DNA from 3 places in the Mesorhizobium sp. M1227 genome. Region 2 is predicted to be linked to each of the others. Evidence: predicted binding sites of a transcription regulator. Region 2 holds the regulator's gene; each other region holds the start of a gene.
What was found. Region 2 encodes PhoB, which activates phosphate uptake and scavenging genes when phosphate is short. Its sites were predicted from a motif close to TGTCATNNANCTGTCAT; they were not measured.

Region 1 (3,984 bases), on a different contig from region 2:
GGCATAGCCGGTGATGAAGTTGAACAATTGGGCGACATCGCGCGCGATCGTCGGATCGGTGGTGAAGAAGGACAGGTCGGTGTAGATGCGTGCCGTGACCGGGTGGTAGTTGCCGGTGCCCAGATGCACGTAATTGCGCAGCCTGCCATCCTCGCGCCGCACCACCAGCGACATTTTCGCATGGGTCTTGAGCTCGAGGAAACCGAAGACGACCTGGACGCCGGCGCGCTCGAGGTCGCGCGCCCAGCGGATGTTGGCCTCCTCGTCGAAGCGCGCCTTGAGCTCGACCAGCGCCGTCACCGACTTGCCGGCCTCGGCGGCGTCGACCAGAGCGCGTACGATCGGGCTGTCGTTGGAGGTGCGGTAGAGCGTCTGCTTGATCGCCACCACTTCCGGGTCGGCCATTGCCTGGCGCAGGAACTGCACCACCACGTCGAAAGATTCGTAAGGATGGTGGACGATGATGTCCTTCTCGCGGATCGCCGCAAAACAATCGCCGCCATGCTCGCGGATGCGCTCGGGAAAGCGGGGATTGTAGGGGGTGAATTTCAGATCGTCGCGGGCGACGGCGACGATCTCCGAGATCTGGCTGAGCGCCAGCGGACCGGTGAGCACGCTGATGCGGCTTGCCGAGACGCCGAGCTCGCCGGCGACGAAATCGCGCAATTCGGCCGGCATCAGCTTGTCGAACTCGATGCGGATGACCGAGCCGCGGCGTCGGCGCTTCAGCGCCGTCTCGAACAGCCGCACCAGATCCTCTGATTCTTCCTCGACCTCGATATCGCTGTCGCGGATGATGCGGAACGTGCCGGAGCCCTTGACCTCATAGCCGGGGAACAGCTTGCCGATATAGAGACTGACCGCCTCTTCGAGTGGAATGAAGCGGACATGATGCTTGCGATCCGGCAAACGGATGAAGCGCCTCAGCGCCACCGGCAGGCGCAGAAGCGCGCTCATTTCCTCGCCGTTCTTGCGATGGCGCAATTGCAGCGCCATCGAGAAACCGAGATTGGGAATGAACGGAAACGGATGCGCCGGGTCGATCGACAGCGGCGTCAGGACCGGAAATACCTGCTCCTGGAAATGGTCCTCGAGCCAGGTCTTCTCGTCCTTGGTCAGGCCATCGCGGGTGATGCTTTCGATGCCTTGTTTGTCGAGCAGCAGCATCAGCGCCGAAAGGCTGTTCTGCTGGTCCTCCTGCAGGCGCTCGACCTCGCGCAGCAATTGTTCGAGCTGCTGCTCGGGAGTGCGCCCATCCGGGCTCTTCAGCACGATGCCTTCGCGCACCTGGCCGGCAAGACCAGCGACGCGGACCATGAAGAACTCGTCGAGGTTGGCGGCCGATATCGACAGGAAGCGAACGCGCTCGAGCAGCGGGTGATTGGCGTTCAGCGATTCCTCGAGCACGCGCCGGTTGAATTGCAGCCAGGAAAACTCGCGATTGACGAAGCGATCGGGATTGCCGCCTTCGGGGCTCGCCGCCTCGACGGTGATGAATTCGTTCTGCACCGGCTTCAGTTCGTTCATGGTTCCCGCTCTTCCCACACCGTTCGACGAGCACAGCCTTAACCGGCTTAACTTATCCTCTGACAGGCTTTTGCGACAGTTTCATTTCATCGATCTTGCAAAGAGACGGGTTATGATCCAGATGCAATCGACGAGATCAGGAGACGACGATGGCAGGCGGTTCCATTCCCCATTTCCAGAACGATGCGGGCTACCCGGCAATCGACATCGGCGTCAAGGAATTCATGTGCACCGGCGCCAATCCGCCTTTCGACCATCCGCATGTATTTCTCGACATGGGCGACGACAATGAAAAGGTCTGCCCCTATTGCTCGACGCTCTATCGCTATTCGCCGAAACTGAAGGCATTGGAAACGCAGCCGCCGGGCTGCCTCTATATCGACCAGGCCGCCTGATTCTTCCGCGACAAGCCTGATGCAGGAAACGCAGTCCCGGCAGGTGGTCATCGCCGGGGCGGGCGTCGCCGGGCTGACCGCGGCACTGGCCTTCGCCGAGCGCGGCTATCGGGTAAAACTGTTCGAACAGGCGCAGCACCTCGAGGCTGCCGGCGCCGGTATCCAGCTTTCGCCCAACGCGACGCGCATCCTACGGCAGCTCGGCGTACTCGATCGGCTGCTGGCGACGGCGGTGCGGCCGGAGGCAGTCGTGCTCAAGGATGCCGCCACGCTGCGCAAGCTGGCGCGCGTACCGCTTGGCCAGGCGGCCGACACGCGCTGGGGAGCGCCCTATCTCGTTGCCCACCGCGCGGATCTGCAGTCAGCGCTGATGCAGCGGATAGCCGAGCGGCCCAAGGTCGAGCTTGTCACCGGTGCCCGCGTCTGCGGCGTCGCAACCAGACCGAATGGCATCACCGCAACAGTCGAGATTGCCGGCACGACCATCGAAACCGAAGCATCGTTGCTGGTCGGCGCCGATGGGGTCTGGTCGTCGGTGCGAGAAAAACTGGCCCGCAAGGCGGCCGAATTCGGCAGAAGCCGATTCTCGGGCGAGCTTGCCTGGCGCGCCACGGTGGCCGCGGACACCCTCGCCGGACAAGCCTTCAGGGCGATCGGTGCGCCCGATTGCGTTACCGCATTCCTCTATCCCGGCTTTCATATGGTCGCCTATCCGGTCAGCCGTGGCACTGCCTTCAACCTCGCTGCCTTCACCAAGGGCGAGCGCATCGCCGAAGGCTGGTCGGGGTATGCCGACCCCGCCAGCCTCGCCAGCGCCATGCGCGGTACCGCGCCGGCGCTGGTTCGCCTGGCGACCGAGGCGGCGCCGTGGACGGCATGGCCGATCCACATTGTCGAGCAGCGGCGGTGGACGACGCCGCAACGCATCGCGCTGATCGGCGATGCGGCGCACGCGATGACGCCGTTTGCCGCACAGGGCGCGGCGATGGCGATCGAGGACGCGGCGACGCTTGCCGGCTTCATTGCGGCCTCCACAGCCGATCTTGAGGGGGCGCTTGCCGCCTGGGAACAGGCGCGGCGGCCGCGCGTCGCCCAGGTCGCCCGCCGCGGCGCCGTCAATCGCCTCGCCTGGCATGCGGCCGGGCCGGTGGCGATGGCCCGCAACCTGTTCCTGGCGATGCGCTCGCCCGAAAAACTCGCCGCCGATCTCGACTGGCTCTACGGCTGGCGGGCGTAGGACGTTCGGCGGTCCTAAGTCGCCCGGTCAATTGTAAAGCCGCATCGACAGGCCGAGCGATGCCGGCAGCGGGTTCCACCAGCCGGTGCGCAGCCCGGCGATGCGCAGTGCCGCCGCCGCCCAGGTGTTGCAGCCGACCAGCGCGTTGAAACGGCCATTGCCTTCGAAGAAACGATCGAAACGGGAATACGCCGCATTCTCGATCGGCATGGCCCCGCTCGGTCCCTGCCGGAAGCTTCCCGCAATGTAATCGAGCAGCGCCGTAAACCGCTCCTCGCCGATGTCGAAGCCGGCGACGTCGGGATGCGGCTCGGCGATTTCGCCTGAAATGTCGACATGCATCACCGAGGCATCGACGGTCAGCGCCTTCATCACCGGCACTGCCTTCAGTTCCGACCAGGTCGGCGTCTCGAGATAGAAGGCGCGGCCGCCCCAGCCGAAGACGATGTAGCGGACCTCCGCCACGTCTGCTGGAATGCCGGCATCGACCAGGAAATGGAAGCGCCGGCGCACATCGTCGTCGACCGGGATGGCGATGTCGGTGTGGATCGGATTTTTCAGCACCAGGATGCGGTGGCTTGAGCCGATCGGATCGGCAACTGCCGCCGGCCAGAGCGGGCGCGGCAGCAGTGTGCCCAATGCCACCGCAAGGACTGCTGCAACGACCAGCAGGCCAAGAAAACGGGCAAGCTTCTTCATGGGAAAGGCATAGAACAAGCAATGCTCAAGGTGAAGCCCCTCCGAAAGTTGCACAGCTGACTTAGAGCTTGACGCGTATCCTCCCCGGGAGGATACGCTGAGGCATGTCAGATCACCTCCACGCCT
Region 2 (3,984 bases):
TGGTCGCCGAGGAACAGCGCCGGCTGGACACGCTGACTATGCCGCGCGACGAGCTGATCCGTGAATGCATGGCCATCGTCCGGCGCCGGCTGCAGGATCCAGATCTTGACGTCCGCAGTGTCGCCCGCATCGCCCTGGCGATTCAGGGCATTACCGACTCCCCTGCACGCGCCATGCTGTGGTCGCCGATCACGCCGCAGACCGACATCGCCTTTGCCGATATGCTGGAGGACGAATTCGGCATCCCGGCAACGGTGGAGAACGACTGCAACATGATGGCGGTGGCTTTGCGCTGGCGCAATCCGGATCGCTATCGCGATGACTTCATCGCCATCCTGCTTTCGCATGGCATCGGCATGGGGCTGGTGCTGAAGGGCGAACTGTTCACCGGGACGCATTCCTCGGGCGGCGAATTTGGCCACATGATCCATCGTCCGGGCGGCGCGCTCTGCCGTTGCGGGCGGCGCGGCTGCATCGAGGCGTATGCCGGCAACTACGCCATCTGGCGCAACGCCAGGCAGATGAGCGAAGACAGCGAACCGGTCGCCGATGTCAGCGACGCCGACATGCGCGCACTGGCGGCCCGGGCGCGCGAGAAAGATGGGCCGGAACGCGAGGCCTACCGCAAGGCCGGCGAAGCGCTGGGTTTCGGTCTCGGCTCGCTGTTCGCGCTGATCGATCCGGCACCGGTCGCGATGGTCGGCGCCAGTGCCGCCGCCTTCGATCTGATCGAGCCGGCCTTGCGGAAGGCAATCGCCCAGACCGCCGGCGGCCAGCATTCAGGCTCGATCTCCTTCGATACAGAGCCGAACGAATTGCCTCTGATCCGCGAAGGCTGCGCGATGCGGGCGTTAAGCTTCGTCGACCAGGAGATTTTCGCGCCGGGCGCGCAAATGAGGCCCAGCGTCAGAAAGAACGTAGCCTGACCAGGCGGGTCAATCTTCCCTGATCGCATAGCCGGCGCCGCGGATGGTGCGGATGACATCCGGCATCCGGCCGTTGTTGACGGCTTTGCGCAGCCGCCCGACATGCACGTCGACGGTGCGTTCGTCGATGTAGATTGTCTCCCCCCAGACATTATCGAGTAACTGGCTGCGCGAGAAGACACGGCCCGGATGCCGCATCATGAACTCGAGCAGCCGGAATTCGGTCGGCCCGAGCCTGATTTCGCTCTTCTTGCGATAGACCCTGTGCGATTCGCGATCGAGCACGATGTCGCCGACCTTCAGCACGCTGGACAGCACTTCCGGCTTGGCGCGCCGCAGCAGCGCCTTGACCCTGGCCATGAATTCCGGTGTCGAAAACGGCTTGACCAGATAGTCGTCGGCGCCGGTCGAAAGACCGCGCACCCGGTCGCTCTCCTCGCCGCGCGCGGTCAGCATGATGATCGGCAGCCGCTCGGTTTCGGGGCGCACCCGCAACCGACGACAGAGCTCGATGCCGGAAACCGCTGGTATCATCCAGTCGAGCACCAAAAGGTCGGGCACATTCTCCTGCAAACGGATCTCGGCTTCGTCGCCGCGTGTCACCACCTCGACCTGGTAGCCTTCGGATTCGAGATTGTAGCGGAGCAGCACACCCAACGGCTCCTCGTCCTCCACCACCATTATGCGTGGTGCGATCATCGGCTGGGCACCCCCATCATGTCACCGGTGCGGACATTGTCGTTTCGTCCTGCTTCGGACGATTGACCGGCAATTGCTCGCCGGTCAGCACATAATACGCATTTTCGGCGATGTTGGTGACATGGTCGCCGATCCGCTCCAGATTCTTGGCGCAGAACAGCAGGTGCGTGCAAGCGGTGATGTTGCGCGGATCTTCCATCATGTAGGTCAACAGCTCGCGGAACACGGACGTGTATTTAACGTCGATGCGCTCGTCGGCGGCACGAAGCTTGGCCAACGCGGCCGCATCGCCTGCAGCATATTCCTCGATGACACCCTGCACCTGGATGAGAACCAGCTGCGCCATCGCGTCGATGGAATGCGACAGGTCCCGCGGCGTGGCGCTGAGGCCGACGGCACTCACGCGCTTGGCGATATTCTTGGCAAGGTCGCCGATGCGTTCGAGGTCGCCCGCCATGCGGATCGCTCCGACCACATGGCGAAGATCGTGGGCCATCGGCTGGCGTTTGGCGATCAGGGTGATGGCGCGGTCGTCCAGTTCGCGTTGACGCGCATCCATGATGGCGTCGTCGGAAACGACGCGTTGCGCCAGCACGTTGTCGGAATTCAACAGGGCCTTGGTCGCCCCGCCGACCATCGAACCGGCGAGGTCGGCCATGTCGCGGATCAGCTTGCTGATCTGCTCGAGATCCTCGTCGAAAGAAGCGACTGTGTGTTCGCCCATGGTCCTGTCCTCATATGCATGATCGGAACGGCTCAGCCGAAGCGGCCAGTGATGTAGTCCTGCGTGCGCTTCTCGCGGGGCGACGTGAAGATCTTCTCGGTCCGGTCGAACTCGACCAGTTCACCCAGATACATGAAGGCCGTCTGGCGCGACACGCGCGCCGCCTGCTGCATGTTGTGGGTGACGATGACGATCGTGTAGTCGGCTTGCAATTCGTCGATCAGTTCCTCGATCTTGGCCGTCGACAGCGGGTCGAGCGCCGAAGCCGGTTCGTCGAGCAGAATGACTTCCGGCTTCACCGCCACGGTGCGGGCGATACAGAGCCGCTGCTGCTGGCCGCCGGACAGGCTCAAGCCGCTGGCGTTGAGCTTGTCCTTGACCTCGCTCCACAGCGCGGCGCGCTTCAACGCCTGTTCGACGCGGCCGTCCATCTCGGACTTGCCGAGGTTCTCGTAGAGCCTGACGCCGAAGGCGATGTTCTCGTAGATCGACATCGGGAACGGCGTCGGCTTCTGGAACACCATGCCGATCTTGGTCCTGAGGAGGTTGAGATCCTGCGACCGGTCGAGAATGTTCTTGCCGTCGAGCAGCACCTGGCCCTCGGCCGTCTGTTTTGGGTAGAGCTCATAGATGCGGTTGAACACACGCAGCAGCGTCGATTTCCCGCAGCCCGAAGGGCCGATGAAGGCCGTGACGCTGCGCTCGGGCAGCGACAGGCTGATGTCCTTCAGCGCCTTGCTCTGGCCGTAGTAGAAGTTGAGATTCTTGACCTCGATCTTCGTCTTCTCGGTGACCGTTTCGGTCATCGTCATGTCTGGGGACAACATCTGTGTCATCTGTCCTCTCTGCGTCCGGTAAGGCTGCGGGCGAGGATGCTCAAGCCCAGAACCGTCAGGGTGATTATGAGTGCGCCGGTCCACGCCAGTTGCTGCCATTCCTCGTAAGGGCTGAGAGCGAACTGGAAGATGGTCACCGGCAGGCTGGCCATCGGCGCGTTGATATTGCTGCTCCAGAACTGGTTGTTGAGCGCGGTGAAGAGCAGCGGCGCCGTCTCGCCGGAAATGCGTGCTATCGCCAGCAATATGCCGGTGACGATGCCGGACAATGCGGCGCGGTAGGCGACCGAACGGATCACCACCCAGCGTGGCGCGCCGATCGCGGCACCGGCTTCACGCAACGCGTTCGGCACCAGGTTGAGCATGTCTTCAGTGGTGCGCACGACCACCGGAATGACCAGGATGGCAAGCGCAACGGCGCCGGCAATGGCCGAGAAATGTCCCATTGGCCGCACCATCAGCTCATAGACAAACAAGCCGATGATGATCGACGGCGCCGACAACAGGATGTCGTTGATGAAGCGGACGACGGTGGTGATGCGCGAAAAGCGTCCATACTCGGCCATGTAGGTTCCCGCCAGCACGCCGACCGGCGTGCCGACGACAACGGCGATGATCGTCATCAGCAGGCTGCCCGCGATGGCATTGAGCAGGCCGCCGGCCTCGCCCGGTGGTGGCGTCATCTCGGTGAAGACCGCGAACGAAAGCCCGGCTGTGCCCTTATAGACCAGTGCGCCGAGAATGAGCGCCAGCCAGGCAAGCCCGATGCCGGCGGCGACGACGCAAAGCGCCATCATCA
Region 3 (3,984 bases), on a different contig from region 2:
GCCGCACCTTGTTGCGATACATGTATTCATGTAGCGGCAAGCACTGATGAATTCAAGCTGCGTGGTCACCCAAGGCGGCAAGTGCCGTCTCGACCTCCGCCGCCGATCCGATGCTGCTGGTGGCAATGTCGCGGTTGATGCGGCGGGCCAGCCCCGACAGCACCTTGCCGGCGCCCACTTCGTAAAGCGTCACAACGCCGTTGCTGCCGAACCACTCCACCGTTTCGCGCCAGCGCACGCGCCCGATCACCTGTTCGACGAGTCGGCGGGCGATCTCGTCGGGATCGCTCGTCGGGGTCACCGTAACATTGGAGACCAGCGGCACGACCGGCGCACTCTTCGTCACGGCGGCCAGCGCCTCCCGCATGATCTCGGCCGCAGGCTTCATCAATGCCGAATGGAAGGGCGCCGAGACCTGCAGCATCAGCGCCCGCTTGGCGCCCTTCTCCGTGCATAGCCTCGCCGCCAGTTCGACCGCTGGCCTGGCGCCGGAGATCACCAGCTGGCCGCCGCCATTGTCATTGGCGATCTGGCAAACCAAGGCTTGTGCGGGATCTTTGGCGGCGCCCTGGGCGGCCTCTGCGCAAGCGGCTTCGACGTCGGCCTGTTCCAGCCCGATGATCGCCGCCATGGCGCCCTCGCCGGCCGGCACAGCCGCCTGCATGGCATTGCCGCGGATGCGCAACAGCCGGGCGGCGTCGGCGACCGAAACGAAACCTGCGGCCGCAAGTGCCGAATATTCGCCGAGCGAGTGGCCGGCGACATAGGTGACCTTGCCGTTCAGGGAGAAGCCGCGCGCCTCCAGCGCCCGGATTGCGGCAAGCGACACCGCCATCAGCGCCGGCTGGGCGTTGGCGGTCAGCGTCAGCGTCTCTTCCGGGCCTTCCCAGATCAGCTTCGATAGGTTTTCGCCGAGCGCGTCGTCAACTTCCTCGAAGATCCGCCGCGATTCCACAAAGGTATCGGCGAGGTCCTTGCCCATGCCGACAGCCTGGCTGCCCTGCCCCGGAAAGGTGAATGCGATGGCCATCGGCGGCTCCCAGCTGCTGGTTCACGTTGCCTGTGACGCAAGGCGTGCGGCCAAGTCAAGTCCAACCTTGATCGCGTAATATCGGCCGAGTGCCTGTTTCGGCAGGCTTTTTGGCGATCACTCATGATGAAAACCGCTCACGATTTGTTTGCTGGCTCTTCTTATTTCCGCCACAGGCGCTAGGCTTTGCGTGACAGTTCGATGACAATCGAGTGACGCTTTTGTTGCGGGCCGGGGAACTATTGAAGTGGCAAAGACCAAGCAGAGCGCAGCCGAGGCGGCGCCCCAGTTTCTTGAAGGCGATCCGTCGACCGGCTATCTGCCGGCGCGCAAATGGCCTGTCATCCGCTATGGCCTTATCAGCTTGCTGGCTGCGGCCATCCTTGTGTTTGCCATCGAACTGATCGTGCGCGGCAACTTTGCCGGCACCATTGATTTCTTTCTGCAGCCTTTCAAACCCGGCTGGACCACGATCATCATTTTTGCGCTGATCCTCATCGGCCTCGACGCCGTGCTCGGCCGCAGTCATCAGAGCCTGATGATCGTCGCGCCGCTGACATTGTCGCTGGCGTTCGTCGGCCACCAGAAGTCGCTGTATCTCGGCGATCCGCTCTATCCGACCGATTTCCTTTATTCCCGGCAGATCGTGGCACTGATGCCGCTTCTGGTACGCGATCGCCCGGGAACCGCCATTGCCCTGGCGATCGGCATCGTCGGCGGGCTGTCGCTGCTCGTCTATGGCTGGCGGCTATGGCGCCGCCGTGTTCCGGCGCTCAGCCACAAGGGCCGCCTTGCCCGGCTGACGCTGACAGTACCGCTGATCGCCTTCTTCGTTTCCATCATGGACTATGCCACTTTCTCGTGGACGCGCGACCGGCTGCAGATCATCCCGATCATGTGGGACCAGAAGGAAAACTATGCCTCGAACGGTTTTGCGCTCGCCTTCGCGCTTAACGTTCCGATGGCGCATGTCTCGGCGCCGCCCGGCTATTCCGACAAGGCGATCGAAGCGATCGGCAAACCGCAGGTGACCGCCTCGGTACCTGCCGAGAAGCCCGACATCATCGTCGTCATGAGCGAATCCTTCTGGGATCCGACCAAGCTACCCGGCGTCACCATCACACCCGACCCTATCCCCAATGTGCGGGCACTGCGCACGGGTTACATGTTCTCGCCCGAGTTCGGCGGCATGACGGCCAACATCGAGTTCGAGGCCCTGACCGGCTTTTCCAACGCCTTCCTGCCGGCGGGCAGCATTCCCTACCAGCAATATGTGCGGACACCGACTCCCTCGCTGGCGACCTTCCTGAAAAGTCAGGGCTACCGGGCGCGCGCCATCCATCCCGGCACTAACTGGTTCTGGAACCGGGGGGCCGTCTATGCCGATTTCGGCTTCAACGACTTCAAGTCCGAGGAGACGTTGCCGCCCATGCAGAAGCGCGGACCGCTCGCGTCGGACGCTGCGATGACCGACGAGATCATCCACGAAGCCGATACCAGCGCCCAGCCGGTGTTCTTTTTCGCCGTCAGCCTGCAGAACCACGGGCCGTATGAGCCGTATCGCTATAACAATCCGACCCACAAGGTGCAGGCGCCGATCAGCCAATGGGCGCGTGAATCGCTGTTGAGCTATGCCGAAGGCTCTTCCGACGCGGACCGCGGCCTCGAGCGGCTGATCGAATGGGCGAAGAAACGCGAGCGGCCGACCGTCATCGCGTTCTTCGGCGACCATCTGCCGCCGCTTGGGCCGGTCTACGTCGAGACCGGCTTCCTGAAGGACAATGTTGCGCCGCGCAAGGAGGCAGCCGACCAGATGCTGCTGCACCACCAGACGCCGCTGATCGTCTGGTCGAATCGCAGCGGCCCGGCCGAGGATCTAGGCGCCGTCAGCCCGTCCTTCCTGCCCTACCATATCCTGAAGACAGCCGGCATCAGCCATCCCTATTACACCGGCTTCCTCGGACAGTTGCGAGAGCGCTACCGCGTTATCGACCGCAATTTGCTTTTGGCACCGGGGGGCGACGCCACCCCCGATTGGTCGCGTCAGAAAGAGATCGATCCGGCAATCCGCGACTTCCGTCTGCTGCAATACGACATGATGTTCGGCAAGCGCCATGCGGCGCCCGATTTCTTCCCCGAAACCACGGGCAAAGTGGCTGCACACACGAGTTGAGCAGCGGCGGCGGGAGAGCGGCCGACGTCGTTCAGTTCGTCAAGTGCAGCTGCGAAATCGAGCTTCCGATTTTCAGGAAGACGCTTTCGAGCTGACTGACGTCGTTGGTCGGGTAATAATCCGACGGCGACGATGCGCAGGCCTCGTAGAGCTTGCGGTTGGCTGCGGTGTCGGCCTGCAGCAGCACTGTGAAGATCTGCACGTCCTGCTTCTTCAATGTGTTGCATACATTGGTTGTCCAATCGTCAACATTGCGCGCAGCCGCGGTCTGGTCGCTGGATCCAAACCGACCCGAGGCCAGGAATCCGTAGGAGCCATAGTCCGACTTCTGTGGCGTATCCTTCGCGCCATAGACAACATTCTCGCCGTCGGTGAGCAGCAGCACCGTTTTGGTCGTGCCTGACGCCCTGAACGGCGCGCCGTCGCTGTAAGGCGGTTCCGGCGAGAGCACCCGCATCCCCCATGACAAGCCTTCCGAAACATTGGTCCCCGAGCCGTTCCATTCGATCATCTCACCGACGGCTTTCCGCAATTTGTCGAAATCATCGGTCAGCGGCACTATCGGCGTCGGACAGGCCCGGTTTGGGCCGATAGTCAGTGGGCCTCTCTTGTCGTTGATCAGCTTCATCGTCGAAACACTGTACTTCGCCATGTCGCTGGTGAGGCCGGGAAGCACGGTGACAACGGTATCGTCGAGATAGGAATTGTTGTAGCCGGTCGCTGAATTGCCGTAGGAGCTGGTTGGATTTTTAGCGTTACCTGGATCGTCCGGCGCGAAATA

Region 1: NKH28_RS25140 (RNA degradosome polyphosphate kinase) is a predicted target of PhoB. The motif match lies at 1,600-1,616, and genes of this name have one in related genera.
Region 3: NKH28_RS17700 (LTA synthase family protein) is a predicted target of PhoB. The motif match lies at 1,221-1,237, and genes of this name have one in related genera.

Annotation. Positions count from the first base shown of each region.
Region 1 is NZ_JAMYLZ010000027.1:56,477-60,460, reverse strand. Features, by position in the region: gene NKH28_RS25140 (RNA degradosome polyphosphate kinase) at 1-1,527, opposite strand, end outside; gene NKH28_RS25135 (zinc-finger domain-containing protein) at 1,677-1,922, shown strand; gene NKH28_RS25130 (FAD-dependent monooxygenase) at 1,942-3,159, shown strand; gene NKH28_RS25125 (TIGR02117 family protein) at 3,187-3,858, opposite strand; gene NKH28_RS25120 (metal-sensing transcriptional repressor) at 3,963-3,984, shown strand, end outside.
Region 2 is NZ_JAMYLZ010000009.1:28,578-32,561, reverse strand. Features, by position in the region: gene NKH28_RS13955 (ROK family protein) at 1-926, shown strand, start outside; gene phoB (phosphate regulon transcriptional regulator PhoB) at 936-1,625, opposite strand; gene phoU (phosphate signaling complex protein PhoU) at 1,642-2,349, opposite strand; gene pstB (phosphate ABC transporter ATP-binding protein PstB) at 2,382-3,185, opposite strand; gene pstA (phosphate ABC transporter permease PstA) at 3,182-3,984, opposite strand, start outside.
Region 3 is NZ_JAMYLZ010000013.1:118,642-122,625, reverse strand. Features, by position in the region: gene fabD (ACP S-malonyltransferase) at 53-1,030, opposite strand; gene NKH28_RS17700 (LTA synthase family protein) at 1,278-3,203, shown strand; gene NKH28_RS17695 (pilus assembly protein TadG-related protein) at 3,235-3,984, opposite strand, start outside.